One region of the Peribacillus sp. YIM B13481 genome, then DNA from elsewhere that is predicted to be linked to it. Evidence: riboswitches for the same ligand, from Rfam matches in the RefSeq annotation. Region 1 holds a riboswitch; each other region holds the start of a gene.

Region 1 (4,183 bases):
TCCAGAGTGGGGCCATCATGGAGGCCGGGCAGGTGGCTGAGGAAGGGTACCGAGGCTTCTTTCGCGGGAAGACACTCATAATGCCAGGGGCTCGCAACCGGTTCGTGGCGTTCATTCCGCGATTAATGCCGCGCAAGATGGTGACCCGTATGGTCAGATCCATGCAGGACAGAACGGGGGATTGACCTTATGGAGGGCGGCCAGGATTGGCTGTTGATTACGGCCTGACAACCCAGCCAAGGGCTCCCAACTTATCCGAACGATGCTCTCAGCAAAGAACGCAATTACTAATCTGTTGCGGATATATTCTACAACACTATTTCAATTATTTGGAGGTCAATTATGAATTATTCTCAATCTATTCAAAACTTGTTTAAACCATTCGCATTCGGAAATACGACCCTGGCAAATCGTATAGTGATGGCACCGATGACGAGACAATTTTCTCCTGAAGGAGTGCCTGGTCCTGATGTGGCCGCCTATTATCGCCGCAGGGCTGAAAATGGCGTTGGACTTATCGTGACAGAAGGTACGGTGATTAATCATTCGGATTCGTCCAATCAAGCCAATGTACCGCATTTCTATGGCGAAGCTGCATTAAACGGTTGGGCAAACGTCGTGGCTGCTGTACACGAAGTAGGCGGACGGATTATTCCGCAGATTTGGCATATGGGTGCGCGAGGCCATGTTGGCGATTATTCGGAATTGGATATCGCCGCAATCGTTCAAGCCTTTGCGCAGGCAGCATTCGAAGCCAAGCGGCTTGGGTTCGACGGCATTGAGCTTCACGGTGCGCATGGATATTTGATCGACCAATTCTTCTGGGAGAAAACGAACCCGCGTACCGACAGCTATGGCGGCGACATGGTTGCCCGCACCCGCTTCGCGGTCGAAGTCATCGAAGCTTGCCGCCGTGCCGTCGGACCGGAATTCCCGATTGTGCTGCGGTTCTCGCAATGGAAGCAGACGGATTTTACAGCGAAACTGGCAGCAACGCCGGTGCTGCTGGAACGGTTCCTGACGCCACTTTCCGATGCGGGCGTCGATATTTTCCACTGCTCGACCCGCCGTTTCTGGGAGCCTGAGTTCGAAGGCTCCAATCTGAATCTCGCCGGATGGACAAAAAAGCTGACGGGTAAACCGACGATTACGGTTGGATCAGTCGGTCTGGATAACGATTTTACGAGTCACTTTACGGAAGGAAAGAGTGCCAAAAATACCAAGATCGACGGGTTAATCGAAAGGCTTGAACGTGAAGAATTTGATCTGGTAGCCGTGGGTCGGGCATTAATGGTTGATCCTGCTTGGGTAAACAAGATTCGTGACGGCCGAACAGCAGAATTGGTTCCCTTTACATCTGAGTCAGTGAGAACACTTCATTAAGCCTCCGTTTGATTAGTTAACACAAGATACATTCTGGAGTTTATGGATAAAAGTGCTGTACGATTGCCGCACAGCGAAGCATATGGAGATTCATGACAGCGATAAAGTTGTAGGGATTGTAGACGAAAAACTATGAATTCAAATTAAGTAGATCCAATCTATCCAATACTTTGATGTTTAATATTTTGTTATGTCTGTCTTTAAAAAAGGCTCTTTTCGTAAAGATTGTTGTTTTTAAAACGAAACTATTTAAGGTTGATTGGAGCAGAAGTGCGAGACTCCTGCGGGAGCAGCAGGACACGTGAGACCCCACAGGCGTTTACGCCGAGGAGGCTCACCGCCCGCCCCGCGGAAAGCGAGCATCTGGAGGGGAAATCAACCACAACTCACTACCTGGTAAATAGCAACAAAGTATGTGAAAACAGCCTTAAAAAAAGAGGATAAGAGTATCTTATTATTCCATAGAGAATGGGGGGGCTGCGGCATCCTCTTTTCTTCATCCTTAACGTATTAGAAGATTGAAAGACTAGTAATCCAAAAGATTAATAATGAACATCTTTGATTGAAAACTTTTCTAATACGTTTGACAATTGGATTTATCGTGTTAATATAAAGGCAAATGAAATATATATACAATTTGTACCACTAGGGGTGCTTTATAGGTAAAACTGATTTTACCTGAGAAGCTGAGATTAAAGTATGACTTTAAGACCCTTAGAACCTGATCTGGTTTATACCAGCGTAGGGAAGTGGGGTCTGGGACAATACGTTTCTGTATTTTTTCAAGTACAACCACTTTCTTTACGTTAAAGAAAGTGGTTTTTTATTTGCAAAAAAAAGGGGTTATAAAAGGCTTTTATCCGTATCATTCATAAAAAAATAGAATTTGGAGGTAATGGACATGAAGTTTTCAGAGGAAATCCGCCAGGAAGTTGATCATATTTGGGAAGCTAGCTTTAATCACCCGTTTGTTGCAGGAATAGGAGATGGCACATTGCCAATAGAGTGTTTTCGTTTTTATGTCAAGCAGGATGCCTATTATTTATCTCATTTTGCTAGAGTTCAAGCTTTAGGAGCAGTCAAGGCTACAGATTTACATACAACAAGCAGGCTTGCCGGCCACGCACAGGGAACATATGAAGCGGAGTTGAAGCTTCATGAAAATTTTTCTGAGAGATTAGGCATCACCAAAGAAGAACGGGAAAATTTCAAACCTGCCCCGACTGCCTATGCTTACACTTCCCATATGTATCGTGCGGCATATTCTGGACATTTAGGTGACGTTATTGCGGCTATCTTGCCATGTTATTGGCTGTATTATGAAATAGGTGAAAAGCTGCAAGAGTGTAAACCGGAAGAGCCGATTTATCAAGAATGGATAGCGGCTTACGGCGGAGAGTGGTTCCGCTCTTTGGTAGAAGAACAAATTGCGAGGCTTGATGAGATTGCTGAAAAGGTAACAGATGAAGATAAGGAAAGAATGAAGGAGCATTTTATCCTTAGCAGCCAATATGAGTACTCATTTTGGGAAATGGCTTATCGTTTAGAGACATGGCCTGTGCATAAGGAAACACTAGAAGTATAAAGGAGATTGAAATATGAAAAAAGGATTGAAATTAACGGATATATTAGTCACGATCGTGATTGCCGTAGCATTTGGAATCGTTTATATCCTTTGGGGTTCGATTTATTATTCCGTTAAACCATTAGGATTACATCTAGATCAACTTATTTATGGAATGTGGTTTATAGCTGGCCCCGTCGCCTTTTTGATTTTACGGAAACCGGGTGTGGCACTTCTGGCAGAGATAGCTGCAGCTTCAGGTGAATTCTTTCTAGGTTCACCATGGGGGCTGTCCGTACTCTTATATGGGGTGGTCCAAGGTTTGTTCGCTGAACTGGTATTCATGGCGTTCAAATATAAAAAATTCAATATGCCGGTGGCCGTTTTAGCTGCGATAGCTTCCTGCCTTGCATCAGTATTAATGGATTTTGCCTACGGGGAAATAGGTGCTCTCACTCTTTGGAATTTATCGTTATTCATGATAGCGAGGTTTGTGGGTTCCATATTCTTTGCAGGTGTAACTGCTTTTTATCTAGTTAAAGTCCTGGAAGCAACAGGAGTAACTAATCTAGTTCGTCCCGTTTCAAGTAAAGATTATGCAGAACTGGACCAAAAGTAGAGGTTGATGGCCATGAAACCAATCGTTTCTGTTGAGAAGTTAAGAATGAAATTTCCAGGTGATGGGTCTTTGATTTTCAAGGACCTATCAGTCTCGATTGATAAAGGTGAAAAAGTTCTATTGTTGGGACCATCAGGATGTGGTAAGTCGACTCTTTTGCAAGTGTTAAGCGGATTGATTCCGAATTCCATCGAAGTCCCGATGAAAGCGGAGAAATTGAAATGCGCTTCTTCATGGGGATATGTTTTTCAAGACCCTGATAGTCAGTTTTGCATGCCATTTGCTGATGAGGAAATTGCCTTCGTCCTTGAGAACCTTTCCGTCCCTAAAGAAGAAATGAATGAGAAAATCCAAAATCATATTCGTAAAGTAGGATTGAACCTAGGCCATACAAGTATAGAAACATTATCAGGCGGGATGAAACAGCGTCTGGCAATCGCTTCAGTATTGGCCCTTGAACCGGAAGTGATATTTTTAGATGAACCAACCGCCATGCTTGATCCGGAAGGAACTAAAGAAATCTGGGGTTTGTTGAAGGAAGTCGGTCGAGACAAAACGGTAATTATCGTCGAGCATAAAATCGACCATGTTTTAGAATTCATCGAACGAATCGTGCT
Region 2 (4,183 bases), on a different contig from region 1:
GATTAGATACCATTTTGCCCTCCATAATGTAGGAAAATGAATTTTACTTTCGACCCAGAAATTAATTTATTTGAATAAAATACAAAATATTAAAATAATTATTTTGCTTTTATGATAACAGATTAATGTTTTTTACACATGTGTCAATTGGATAAATATTCGGCAATTAATCGATAAATACCTTTTTTTGACACAGTTTTATTAAAGGAATTGCAGGATTTAATAATAAAAAAAGGTATCCGCAAAGTTAATGACGGTTACCTTTTTTATTAAATGCATATGGTTCAATGTGAACGATCACATGCTGGATGTTATATTCCTTCAAAAGATTCTCTTCGATTTTAACCGTAATATCGTGACCTTGGATGACGGTCAAAAGAGGGTTAACATGTACGGTAGTTTCGAGCAGGATTTCACTTCCGTGCATACGGGCTTTAATTTCACTCATGTCCTTAACACCTTCTGTCAGTATAATGGTTTGTCCGATCTTTTGCAGGAGCTGCTCGTCGAAACCATCGGTTAAAGAGATGGATGCATCACGGAAGATATCCCAGGCCGTTTTGCAGATGATGATCCCTACTACAGCAGCAGCTATCGCATCCAGCCAAGGGATTCCCATCTTAGTACCGATGATTCCTATAAAAGCACCAACACTGACAAGGGCATCGGAACGATTATCCTGTGCAACGGCGTAGATGGAAGAGCTGTTGATCTTTTTACTTAACGCTAAGTTATAACGGTAGATTCCGTACATGAAGATTGCAGAGAAAAGAGCGACATAACCGGTCGGCATATTTGGAACGGTTGTTGAATCTTGCTGGAAGAAGGATTCTATAGCACTGTAAACAACCTGGATGCCCACGGTAATCATGATGAAGGCAGCTACCAGCGAGGCTATGGTTTCCGCCCGTAAATGACCATATGAATGATTATCATCAGGAGGTCTCTTCGAAATTTTCAAACCAATCAATACGGCTATGGAAGCGATGATGTCGGTCGTATTATTTAAACCATCTGCCCAAAGCCCTTTAGAATCACCGAAATAACCGAATGACAATTTAAGAGCAGACAAGAATATGTAAGCGGCAATGCTTATGTATGCGCCTTTTTCAGCTGAAATCGAATGTTTATCCATGTCTAATCCCTCCCCGGTGTAAATTAAAAGATATCAAAACAAACCTTAGTGAGTCTATAGAAAAGTTGTTGCATTTAGCCATCTAACCTGGTTAATTGCAGGTGTATTGAAGTTGGTTAAAAGAAAGGATACCCCCATAAATATGGGAGTGGTAAGTTTTTATGATATGACATTTTCTTTAAGTTGTCTTTTATAGAAACTAGTAGTATATTCTAACCGAGGATCGAAAATTAAATACTTCCACAAGGGGAGCCAAAAGGCTGAGAGTGAACGGTTGAGTTCAGACCCTATGAACCTGATAGTTAACACTTGCGTAGGGATGTGGTTTTGGATACAAGCAATACTGGGCATCCACTACCGCCCCGGTGTTGCTTTTTTGTTTGTGCAAAATCTGGCAGGGAGGGAACTCATGGACACTTTTCATTTTTGGAGAAGGGAGAGACATGATGAAAAATAAAACGTTATTCATGACAGAGGTTGCCATTTTTGCTTCACTGGCTTTATTACTGGATTTGGTTTCTGGATTCATTTTTTCAAGAATCTGGCCGCAAGGAGGCTCGATTTCAATAGCCATGGTACCGATTTTTCTGATGGCATATCGGTGGGGCATCAAAGGTGGTATGTTAACCGGATTGTTACTTGGGCTTTTGCAGATCGTCAGTGGTACAGCATGGATCAGCACGCCGATTCAAGGCTTCATTGATTATTATCTTGCCTTTACGGTTGTCGGGATATCCGGTGTATTCATGAATAAGTTTGTAAATAGCTATAAAGAGGAAAAGCGTTCCAAAGCGAAGTGGTATGGGATTGGCGGCATGTTTTTGGGCAGTTTTCTGAGGTTTCTGTGTCATTTCATATCCGGAATCGTGTTTTTTGGCTCTGCAGCTCCAAAAGGACAGCCAGTAGTGATTTATTCATTCATTTATAATGGGACTTATATGCTGATCAGTTTTATTTTATCGGCCCTTGTGGTGATGATGTTATATTCGGCTGCTTCAAGTGTATTACTGAAAAAAGCCTATTAACAAAAAAAGCCGGATTCTATAAAGAATTCGGCTTTTTTCGGAGATTAAGCAAATTGAGTCTTACAGGGCGAAACGGCTCAATCCTCATTTTGCAATGAATACCGAACAGGGTGCGTTTTTCGCAATGGAGCTGCTTGTACTGCCAAGAAAGAATTTTTCCAAACCGCTTTTAGCGCTATTGCCTACAACGATGAGGTCGGCAGCAGTTCTTGCCGCATATTCACATACGCTATCTGGCGCATGTCCTTCCAATATCTCGAATTTCCCCTTGACTTGACATTCACTTAGCAATCTCAACGTATTACTTTCTGCGTTCTGAACACTACTCTCAACGGCGGAAGGGGTGTCATTGACCATTTGAATTTCTGGTTGTTCGACTTCAACGACGGGGTGTGTCTGGACGGGATCCACATAAAATCCAGCAGCCGGTACAAACCCCGGCGCCGAGGCGTTTCCCATGATACGCTGCTCAACCTTATCAAATAGGACATGAACTACGGTCAGCTCGGCCTCAGGAAAGGCCTTTTTCAATGTTGCTCCATATTCCACGGCACGTTTACTTTCTTCATTTCCATCAAAAGCGACGACAATATGTTTTAAATTTTTTTTCATGCCATCTCTCCCCTTTTATAAGTATTTAAAGTGTTATACCCACTTTTTAAGGGTTTCACGCCATTAATCGGTATATTGATCGCAAATTACGGGTAAAGGATAGATACGGTCATTATTAAAAATGGTAGGATGAAATCCTGGTCCTTCAATTAGTGGCGGGCTTATTTTTCATTCGGTGAAGGGGGTATCATCGGCAAGGAAACCGATACCCGGGTATAGTGCTAAAGAAAAGGCGACTTAGCTTAGGCCTTTTAGTCAATCGACGAGTTTTCTTTAATAAAAGGGGTAAAATATTTTTAATGAAACATGTCGCAGATTGGAAAATGGGGGTACAAATGAGAGGGTTAGTGAAATTAGGTCTAATTATTATATTGGTGATTGTGGTTTTAGGCGCCGGTTCACTTTTTTATTTCAGACAGGTTGCAGATATAAGCCATCTTCAAAATATTCTTCAGCAACCAACAGGAATCTATGATCGGGATGGAAATCTTGCCAGCACGATCACGGCAAATAAATCCGAAGGTGTTTCGATAGATGAAATACCGGAACATATGAAACAAGCGGTGGTTTCCATTGAGGATCACCGTTTTTATGAACATCACGGCATAGATTATCAAGGGATTTTGCGAGCGCTGATTAAAAATGCGAAGGCCGGAAGTGTTGTTGAAGGAGGGAGCACACTTACCCAGCAGCTTGTGAAGATTACGATGCTGGAGTCGAATCGAACACTGAAGAGGAAGATTGAAGAGTTTTTTCTGGCCCAGGAAGTTGAAGATAAATATACAAAAGATGAAATTCTGGATATGTATTTGAATCAAGTTTATTTTGGCCATGGGGCATGGGGAATTAAAAAGGCCGCAAATATTTACTTTTCCAAAGAGGTCTCTGAATTGACCGTTGCCGAGGGAGCCTTGCTGGCAGGTGTCATTAACTTGCCATCCAAACTTGATCCATATAAGAACTTAGACGGGGCAGTGAAGCGGCGTAATTTGGTTCTTTCTAAAATGGCGGAACATGGTTATTTGACGAAGGATGAAGCAGCGGCTGCAAAAAAAGATACAGTGACACTTCTCATGGGGGAGAAGGAAACCGATCCATTAAAAGGGAAGTACCCTTATTATGTGGATCATGTTTTATCGGAAGCATCAAGCAAATATGGAATAAAGCTTGAGGACCTGCTTTCAAAGGGCTATAAAATATACACGACACTGGACCAATCCATGCAGCAGGCTACAGAATCCGTGTATGCGAATGAAGCCAATTTTCCAGTTGGAACGAGTACAGGAGAAATGGTTCAAAGTGGATCAGTCCTCCTTGATCCTAAAACAGGAGGGATAAGGGCAATTGTCGGTGGGAGAGGAAAGCATCAATTTATGGGATATAACCGGGCAACCCAGCTGACAAGATCTCC
Region 3 (4,183 bases), on a different contig from region 1:
CAAAGGGTACGATGCAGATTTTACCGTGTTTAATCTGGATGTCTTTGCTGTTGTGCCGGATGATCTCCTGAAAGTTGAGGCGGTCATGACGGTCATAGATGACAGAATCATGTATGATAAAAAATAACAGTTGCAAAAAAAGAAATGGATACGCAAAATAGTTAGAATTCGATAAAGGAATTAATGGAAAGAAGGCAGGTTATGAAAGTGGATGAACAAAAAGAAGGGGCGATCTATGCAGCCCTTTCTTATATGATGTGGGGAGTCGTGCCAATTTACTGGAAGTTCCTTCAGGGAGTCGGAGCTACAGAAATCTTGGCTCAGAGGGTATTATGGTCTTTCGTCTTCATGCTGGTTTTATTGATGTTCATGAAAAAACGACAAGCGTTTCTTGATTATGTCAAAAACATATTGGGAAATCCCAAACTCTTTGCGGCGTTACTAACGGCCTCACTGCTCGTTACAGCTAATTGGGGAGTGTTCATCTGGGCCGTTAACTCAGGACGGATCCTTGACACGAGCCTTGGATATTATATCAATCCGCTAGTCAGTGTACTATTGGGAGTGATAGTTTTAAAAGAAAAATTGAGCGGGGCACAGATCATGTCGTTCCTGCTTGCAGGAATCGGGGTCTTGATCCTAGGCATTCATTTCGGTACGATCCCGTGGGTCTCTCTTGTTTTGGCCATGACCTTTGGATTATACGGCCTGGCAAAAAAAATGATCAAAGCCGAATCGGCGATCGGGCTGACGCTCGAAACGATGATGGTAACGCCTCTTGCCCTGGGTTACCTGATATACTTGATGAACCAATCAGAAATGCAATTCTTTACAGCAGGAAGCACAAGCTTGCTGTTGGTGGGCGGTGGGATTGTTACGGCCTTGCCTCTTTTATATTTTGCAAAGGGGGCGGAGAAGATCCCGTTATCGATGCTTGGGATTTTTCAGTATATCGCTCCGACCTTATCCTTACTGATCGGGGTATTCGTCTATCACGAAAGTTTTACAAAAGCGCATCTTTTAGCCTTTTTGTTCATATGGTCAGCCTTGGCTGTTTATACACTATCCATTACGAAATGGGGTCAGGCAAGTGCACGCAGGTTTAAAGGCAAAGGGAACATCGGTGCGTGAATAAGAAAAAATGCTTGGTGGTTCCATCCCCAAGCATTTTTTTTGCCTATATTTAAAGAAACCGGTTTTACGGCAGGAGAATTGCTTGAGTCATGAAAGATAAATCCTCGGACCTATTTCAGAAACAATCAAATCAGATAGGCTGACAAGACCGTGAACGGGCTTTGCACGGGAGATAGTTGGTTGGAATTGTCTATAGTAGGAACTATCCAGGCTAATGATATGCTTTGTCAGGAATGCTGAGATGGCGGCATTCGGCTTTCTATTGCTATTTAGTTCATCGATGATACCCTGTGCATTGGTAATCCCGATCCTGTGGCCATAAAAGAGGTCTTCTCCTAATAATATTGCATTCTCACCTTGCCATTCAGGTGTTTCCTCATCGTGATCAGGGTTTTTGAAGTAAAGGCAATCCCCTGGTAAATAATCCGTTCCTTGATGAACATGAAGAGCCATATTCTTCGGAGGGCGCCAGTCATATAGAAATAGGCTTGAAAAAAGATAGTCGAAATTCCTAGGGCCGATTAAATCCAAAATGGCCTTTAAAAAAGTGACGACTATCGCTGTACCGCATTCGAAAGCGTAAAGCGTTCCATTCAAGAAAATGTCCAGGAGTGCAACATGAGGGGCAATCCCTGGCTGAAGGGTAAAAGTGCCATCCTTTGAAAGGCGCCAATATTGTTTATTGGATGCCGATTCCTCAAGTGTGGAAAATTCTGCATCACTTTTATCCAACGCAAAAGCTGCCTCGATGACTCGGTGCCTCAGTTGTATATCGAAATTAAGGTATCCAAAGCTCCGATATTCAAAAATGTTAGAATCTTCCGCTAGCAATTGGAGAATTTCAAGCGATTTAGCAGATGCTATACCTGGTTGGATGTGACTGACATCTAATAATTTGTGATTAATCTTTATCATGATCATATCCACCTTTTGCTTTTGAAATTAAGGGCTTATAAAACCAGTACACAAAAAATGTCCACAGGTTATGCTCATTATATGAATACCTGCAAGGAAATGACTCTTTGAACGTGTCAGGCACGTAAACGAGAATGATTGGAATGGCATGATGTTTTGCTAGATATCCTTTAACGCAAGGGAAACCTTTCCAATTAATGAGAAGAAGCAAATTAGTATTCCTTTTTCCCCATGAATTGATATAATGGGAGAGAAAAGTTCATATGTGCGAGAAATGTAGGGGGGCCAGTACTGCTGGCTGAGATTGCGTCCTTTAGATGCTGACTCTTTGAACCTGATCTGGATGATGCCAGCGGAGGGAACATATTATTACTGACTTTCTGTTTTGTATGTTAAGCGTCCGAATTCATCTTCGGGCGTTTTTTGTTTTTTTACCGGTATTGGAATGGACCCTGGCGCCTCATTATGGTTTCGGCATATGGATCTTATATGATGTGTAGGAGGATAATAGTTTGAATAAATTCTTACCACTGTTAACTTCGTTGTTCCTTTTGGCTGGATGTGGGGCAGGCGGAACTAATGAAAAAGAAGAATCATCTAAAAAAGAAGGCAATAAAGAATTAAAAAAGGTATCGGTCGTGCTTGATTGGACACCGAATACAAACCATACAGGATTGTATGTAGCCAAGGAAAAAGGGTATTTCAAAGAACAAGGTCTGGATGTGGAAATTATCATGCCAGGCGAAGCTGGAGCTGATAAACTTGTGGCTTCAGGGAAATCTGAATTTGGCGTGAGCTACCAGGAGGGCATTACGCAGGCCCGCGTGCAAGGCGTTCCGATTGTTTCGCTAGCTGCTGTCATCCAGCATAATACCTCTGGATTCGCTTCACCTGCGGCAAAAAACATTAAAACTCCCAAGGATTTTGAAGGGAAAACGTATGGTGGCTGGGGGTCTCCAGTTGAAAAGGCCATTATTGATTCACTTATGAAAAAAGAAAATGCCGATGTAAATAAAGTGGATATAGTGAATACAGGGGACACAGATTTTTTCACTTCGGTTAAAAGGGATATAGATTTCGCCTGGATTTATTATGGGTGGACAGGTATCGAGGCTGAGTTGCGGAATGAAAAGCTTAATATGGTTTACTTAACCGAATACTCTGATAAGCTGGATTACTATACGCCTGTTTTGACAACAAATGAAAAGATGATAAAAGAGGATCCTGAGACTGTTAAAGCATTCGTTCATGCAGCTTCGAAAGGGTACCAGTTTGCAATTAAGAATCCTGATGATGCAGCGGACATATTAATTAAGTCTGCACCTGATCTAGATCCAAAACTAGTGAAGAAAAGCCAGGAGTGGCTTGCAGATAAGTATCAGGATGATGCTCCGCGTTGGGGTGAACAAAAGCTTGAAATCTGGAAGAATTATAGTGATTGGATGAAGGAAAATAAGCTTCTTGAAGGTGATTTCAATCCTGAAAAGGCATTTACCAATGAATTTTTACCAAAATAGGAGGAAATACAATGGCCAATTCATTAATTAGTATACAAATCATTCCTAAAGGGGAAAATGTCATCCCCATGGTCGATGAAGCAATCAAGATCATTGATGAATCAGGTGTCAAGTATGAGGTTCACCCGCTAGAAACAACAATGGAGGGTGAGCTATCCGAGCTTTTTGCCGTGATAGAAAAAATGAATGTAAGAATGATTGAATTAGGCTCGCCGAATGTCATTTCCCAAGTGAAGATACTATATCAGCCAAGCGGGATTACGATGGATACGTTAACGGAGAAATATCGGGCATGATCAAAAGGGGAATTTGGAAGAAGGGGGCTCCCTTCTTTCTTTTATTATGTTTGCTGATAGTATGGGAGTCAATGACAGTCTTATTAAAGGTTGAAAAATGGCTGCTTCCCGCTCCATCAGCCATTTTCATTGAAGGAATTGAGTCGTCCCGTAATCTTTTTGGACACCTTATATCAACAACTGAGCTTGCGTTATCGGGTTTTCTTATTGGAAGCTGTATCGGTTTATTGATTGCTGCAATCTTACACCTATTTCCAGGTGTGAAGGACGCGGTTTATCCTCTGCTCATACTCTCGCAAAATATACCAATCATAGTTTTGG
Region 4 (4,183 bases), on a different contig from region 1:
CTGGTTGAATTTCACTTTATACGAAATACTGTAACTATACTGGCAAGTGTATGGGGATTCTTTGCACCATTCCTCATTTTTATCTTTTTCCCTATCCTTTTTTGCTTGCAGATAAAAGGAATAGGCATCCTTGGCATGCTTAGTTAACACCTGATTAATTTTATCCTGAGCTGCTTTATTTTTTAGTCCTGATACTTGCGGATACGACAAGTCACTAATATTTTTATACTTTTTCTTGGTTATCTTCACATTGCTAAATTTTAAATATTTAGTAGATACATAGGCTTTTTTTCCATTGTACCGAATTTCCGACCAGCCGGATTTTGTTTTCGAATAAACGGTTACGGCTTTCCCTTTCTCCAACGATCCTACTTTTTTATAGCTGGTGCCGGGACCACTTCTAACAGATAAAGGGGAATTCTTCGTGTTTACCGTTGCGTTTTCTGTAGTGGCTGCGGAGACAAAGTCGATTTTTATCAGTAAAAAAGAGATGCATGTAAAAGTTAATGCGACAGCAAGGAAAATCTTAGTGAAATTCTTGGATAGCATTCAATTACCACCTTTGTATAATTTTTACATTACCTATTATATAAGTTGGTGGATCAAATAGAAAGTTAATTTTATAATTCAAAAGCTAAAGAGGAGAAAGAAATGAAAATTGGTTTAGTACGGCATTTTAAGGTGGCACATGAATTCCCTACTGGGAAATCTGTGACGGCGGATGATATGAAGCAATGGTTTGTGGACTATGATGCAGCGGATATTATTTATGGAACGACTTTACTTGGCGTGGAGGAATGGCAGGAATGTTATTGCAGTGATATGTCGAGAGCTGTCAAGACAGCGGAACATATTTATCCAGGTACGGTTCATCGGATGGAGGAGCTGCGGGAAATACCTTCTCCCCCTCTCAAAGGGAAGGTGAAGCTGCCGTTCATCCTTTGGGCCATCTGGATTCGCTGCTGCTCGCTGTTCAACAAGGAGACAAGGGCGGAAATTAAGATCGCCGAACGAAGGATCAATAAAGTATTGGATGAAGTTTTTGCAAAGGGGGAAAGGGATGTTCTGATCGTGAGTCATGCCGCCCTAATGGTTTATATGAGGAAAGAGCTGATCCGACGGGGGTTCACCGGTCCAAAATTCAAGATTGCCGGTAATGGAAAGCTGTATGTATTCGAAAGATGATAAGTCAAAAATATAGGGTTTCCCGCCATAGAAGGTAAGTCTGGTATATTGAACATTTTGCTTAAGAAAGATGCAGGCCTTTTCCGATTAGTTATTCTTTTTCCGTTGGTTGTGGTTTATTATTGTAATAGTGTAATTTTTACGAATTCAATAATAGGGAAAGAGGTTGGACAATTTGGTGAAGGCAGTTTTTTTTGATTTAGATGATACATTACTATGGGATCAGAAAAGTGTAAAAGAGGCTTTTGTGGCCACATGTGAAGTGGCTAAGGAGAAATATGATTTAAATGTCGACGAGTTTGAAGAAGCGGTTCGGAAGGAAGCGCGTGAGCTTTATTCTTCTTACGATACCTATGGATTTACACAAATGATCGGAATCAACCCATTTGAAGGACTGTGGGGAAATTTTCAGGATGATCATGATGAATTCCGGAAGATGGCCGTGATTGCACCAAATTATCGGAAAGAAGCATGGACGAGAGGCTTGAAGGCATTAGGGATCGATGACCCGGCATTTGGGCTCGAACTGGCAGAACGTTTCCCTGCAGAGAGACGTAAAAAGCCATTTATTTATGAAGAATCATTCCGTGTGTTAGATGAATTAAAAGGGAAGTACAAAATGCTATTGTTGACAAACGGTTCTCCTGAACTCCAAAATACTAAACTTGAAATTACACCTGAACTAGTTCCTTATTTCGATCAAATCGTCATTTCTGGAGCTTTTGGACGAGGTAAACCGGATGCCTCCATTTTTGAGCATGCTTTGGAGATCATGGAACTTGATAAGGATGAAGTATTGATGGTCGGCGATAATTTAATGACGGATATCCTTGGAGCATCACGGGTAGGTATAAAGTCGGTTTGGATAAATCGCCATGATAAGGAACGGAATGAAGTGCTTCCAACCTATGAAATCAAGCATTTAGAGGAGCTTTTCCCAATCCTTGAGAGCCTGGAAAATTAATTGGTGATCCTTCTCCAAGTAACGAATTTGGAGAGAGTGACCTAAAGTATTAGGACTTTCAAATTATATACAGAATGAAAAGGGTGATATATAGTTACCCTGTAATCAATTAAATTATTCAGACTAGGGGTGTCCAATAACAGTTGGGCTGAGAGAGAAGCGCTTATGCTTCTTAACCCTCAGGACCTGATCTGGTTCATACCAGCGTGGGGAAGTTAGAATCTACTAAACAATGACATTTCATTTGGTCATTTCTGTAGTCATACTAACGTTAGCCGGGTCTTAAATATGAGATCCGGTTTTTTCGTGCGAAATGGATTGGATTTTGTCCTTTTTAAATGAACTTAAAAAGGAGAAATGAAATCATGATGAGTAATTCAGTAAATGACATGAACGTTTCAATTATGTCCAGTTTTGCCGGGAGTAAAAAAGTGTATGTTGAGGGATCGAGACCTGATATTAAAGTACCTATGCGTGAAATTAAACTAAGTCCCACTACAGGTGCATTCGGCGAAGAGGAGAATCCGCCTTTGCGGGTTTATGACACAAGCGGTTCATATACGGATTCAGAATATCCCATTGATATTCATAAAGGCCTTGCCCCGATTAGACGCAATTGGGTCTTGGAACGTGAAGACGTTGAAGAGTATGAAGGACGTGAAATAAAACCCGAAGATAATGGGTATAAAAAAGTGGAGTCACAATCCAAAGCTGAAATTTTTCCGGGATTGAAAAGAAAGCCATTGCGCGCAATGAAAGGGAAAAACGTAACCCAGCTTCATTATGCCCGTAAAGGTATCATCACCCCAGAAATGGAGTTCATTTCAATCAGGGAAAATGTTGCCCCTGAGTTTGTAAGAGAAGAGGTAGCTAGCGGTAGGGCGATCATTCCGGCAAATATTAACCATCCTGAAAGTGAGCCAATGATCATCGGACGTAATTTTCATGTGAAAATAAATGCGAATATAGGAAACTCAGCTGTTAGTTCATCGATCGAAGATGAAGTGGAGAAAATGACTTGGGCTACACGTTGGGGAGCCGACAACATAATGGATTTATCCACCGGAAAGAATATTCACACGACCCGGGAATGGATTATCAGGAATTCACCAGTGCCAGTTGGGACGGTTCCAATATATCAAGCATTGGAAAAAGTGAATGGAGTCGCGGAAGATTTAAATTGGGAAGTTTTTCGGGATACATTAATCGAGCAGGCCGAGCAAGGTGTCGATTACTTCACCATACACGCTGGTGTGCTTTTGCGGTACATCCCTTTAACAGCAAAGCGAGTTACGGGAATTGTTTCACGAGGGGGGTCCATCATGGCACAATGGTGCTTGGCCCACCACCAAGAAAGCTTCCTCTATACTCACTTTGAAGAGATTTGTGAAATCATGAAGGCATATGATGTTTCTTTCTCATTAGGTGACGGCCTCCGTCCTGGATCCATTGCAGATGCAAACGATGAGGCGCAATTTGCTGAATTGGAAACACTGGGGGAACTGACGAAGATTGCTTGGAAGCACGATGTTCAAGTCATGGTGGAAGGACCCGGTCACGTACCGATGCATTTGATTAAAGAAAATATGGATAAGCAGCTGGAAGTCTGTCAAGAAGCTCCATTCTATACCTTAGGACCTTTAACAACGGATATAGCTCCTGGATACGATCATATTACTTCTGCGATTGGTGCTGCAATGATTGGATGGTTTGGAACTGCCATGTTATGTTATGTGACACCGAAAGAGCATTTGGGACTTCCGAATAAAGAGGATGTTCGAGTAGGGGTCATTACTTATAAAATTGCAGCCCACGCAGCTGACCTTGCAAAGGGCCATAAGGATGCACAAAAACGGGATGATGCCCTTTCGAAGGCTAGATTCGAATTTCGTTGGAGAGATCAGTTCAATCTTTCTCTCGACCCTGAAAGGGCGGTTGAATATCACGACGAAACTCTTCCGGCTGAAGGTGCCAAAACAGCCCATTTCTGTTCAATGTGCGGACCTAAATTCTGCAGTATGAGAATCTCCCAGG

Evidence for each region. A riboswitch is a leader RNA that binds a small molecule or an ion and turns the genes downstream of it on or off. The one in region 1 is predicted to bind thiamine pyrophosphate.
Region 2: it holds a riboswitch for thiamine pyrophosphate, as region 1 does, so the genes downstream of both, thiT (energy-coupled thiamine transporter ThiT) here and tenA (thiaminase II) in region 1, are expected to answer to the same signal.
Region 3: it holds a riboswitch for thiamine pyrophosphate, as region 1 does, so the genes downstream of both, ACFX4X_RS02600 (ABC transporter substrate-binding protein) here and tenA (thiaminase II) in region 1, are expected to answer to the same signal.
Region 4: it holds a riboswitch for thiamine pyrophosphate, as region 1 does, so the genes downstream of both, thiC (phosphomethylpyrimidine synthase ThiC) here and tenA (thiaminase II) in region 1, are expected to answer to the same signal.

What each region holds. Positions count from the first base shown of each region.
Region 1 is NZ_JBHZPE010000026.1:13,524-17,706, reverse strand. Features, by position in the region: gene ACFX4X_RS15315 (SDR family NAD(P)-dependent oxidoreductase) at 1-185, shown strand, start outside; gene ACFX4X_RS15310 (NADH:flavin oxidoreductase) at 343-1,383, shown strand; TPP riboswitch at 2,021-2,148, shown strand; gene tenA (thiaminase II) at 2,285-2,968, shown strand; gene ACFX4X_RS15300 (ECF transporter S component) at 2,982-3,566, shown strand; gene ACFX4X_RS15295 (ABC transporter ATP-binding protein) at 3,579-4,183, shown strand, end outside.
Region 2 is NZ_JBHZPE010000006.1:98,372-102,554, forward strand. Features, by position in the region: gene ACFX4X_RS06330 (histidine kinase N-terminal domain-containing protein) at 1-13, opposite strand, end outside; gene ACFX4X_RS06335 (cation diffusion facilitator family transporter) at 248-1,135, opposite strand; TPP riboswitch at 1,371-1,472, shown strand; gene thiT (energy-coupled thiamine transporter ThiT) at 1,579-2,160, shown strand; gene ACFX4X_RS06345 (universal stress protein) at 2,245-2,772, opposite strand; gene ACFX4X_RS06350 (transglycosylase domain-containing protein) at 3,072-4,183, shown strand, end outside.
Region 3 is NZ_JBHZPE010000002.1:227,631-231,813, reverse strand. Features, by position in the region: gene ACFX4X_RS02615 (amidohydrolase) at 1-127, shown strand, start outside; gene rarD (EamA family transporter RarD) at 202-1,131, shown strand; gene ACFX4X_RS02605 (protein-glutamine gamma-glutamyltransferase) at 1,222-2,049, opposite strand; TPP riboswitch at 2,318-2,427, shown strand; gene ACFX4X_RS02600 (ABC transporter substrate-binding protein) at 2,562-3,566, shown strand; gene ACFX4X_RS02595 (thiamine-binding protein) at 3,578-3,862, shown strand; gene ACFX4X_RS02590 (ABC transporter permease) at 3,859-4,183, shown strand, end outside.
Region 4 is NZ_JBHZPE010000022.1:51,795-55,977, reverse strand. Features, by position in the region: gene ACFX4X_RS14105 (PdaC/SigV domain-containing protein) at 1-549, opposite strand, end outside; gene ACFX4X_RS14100 (histidine phosphatase family protein) at 652-1,185, shown strand; gene ACFX4X_RS14095 (HAD family hydrolase) at 1,361-2,149, shown strand; TPP riboswitch at 2,265-2,379, shown strand; gene thiC (phosphomethylpyrimidine synthase ThiC) at 2,515-4,183, shown strand, end outside.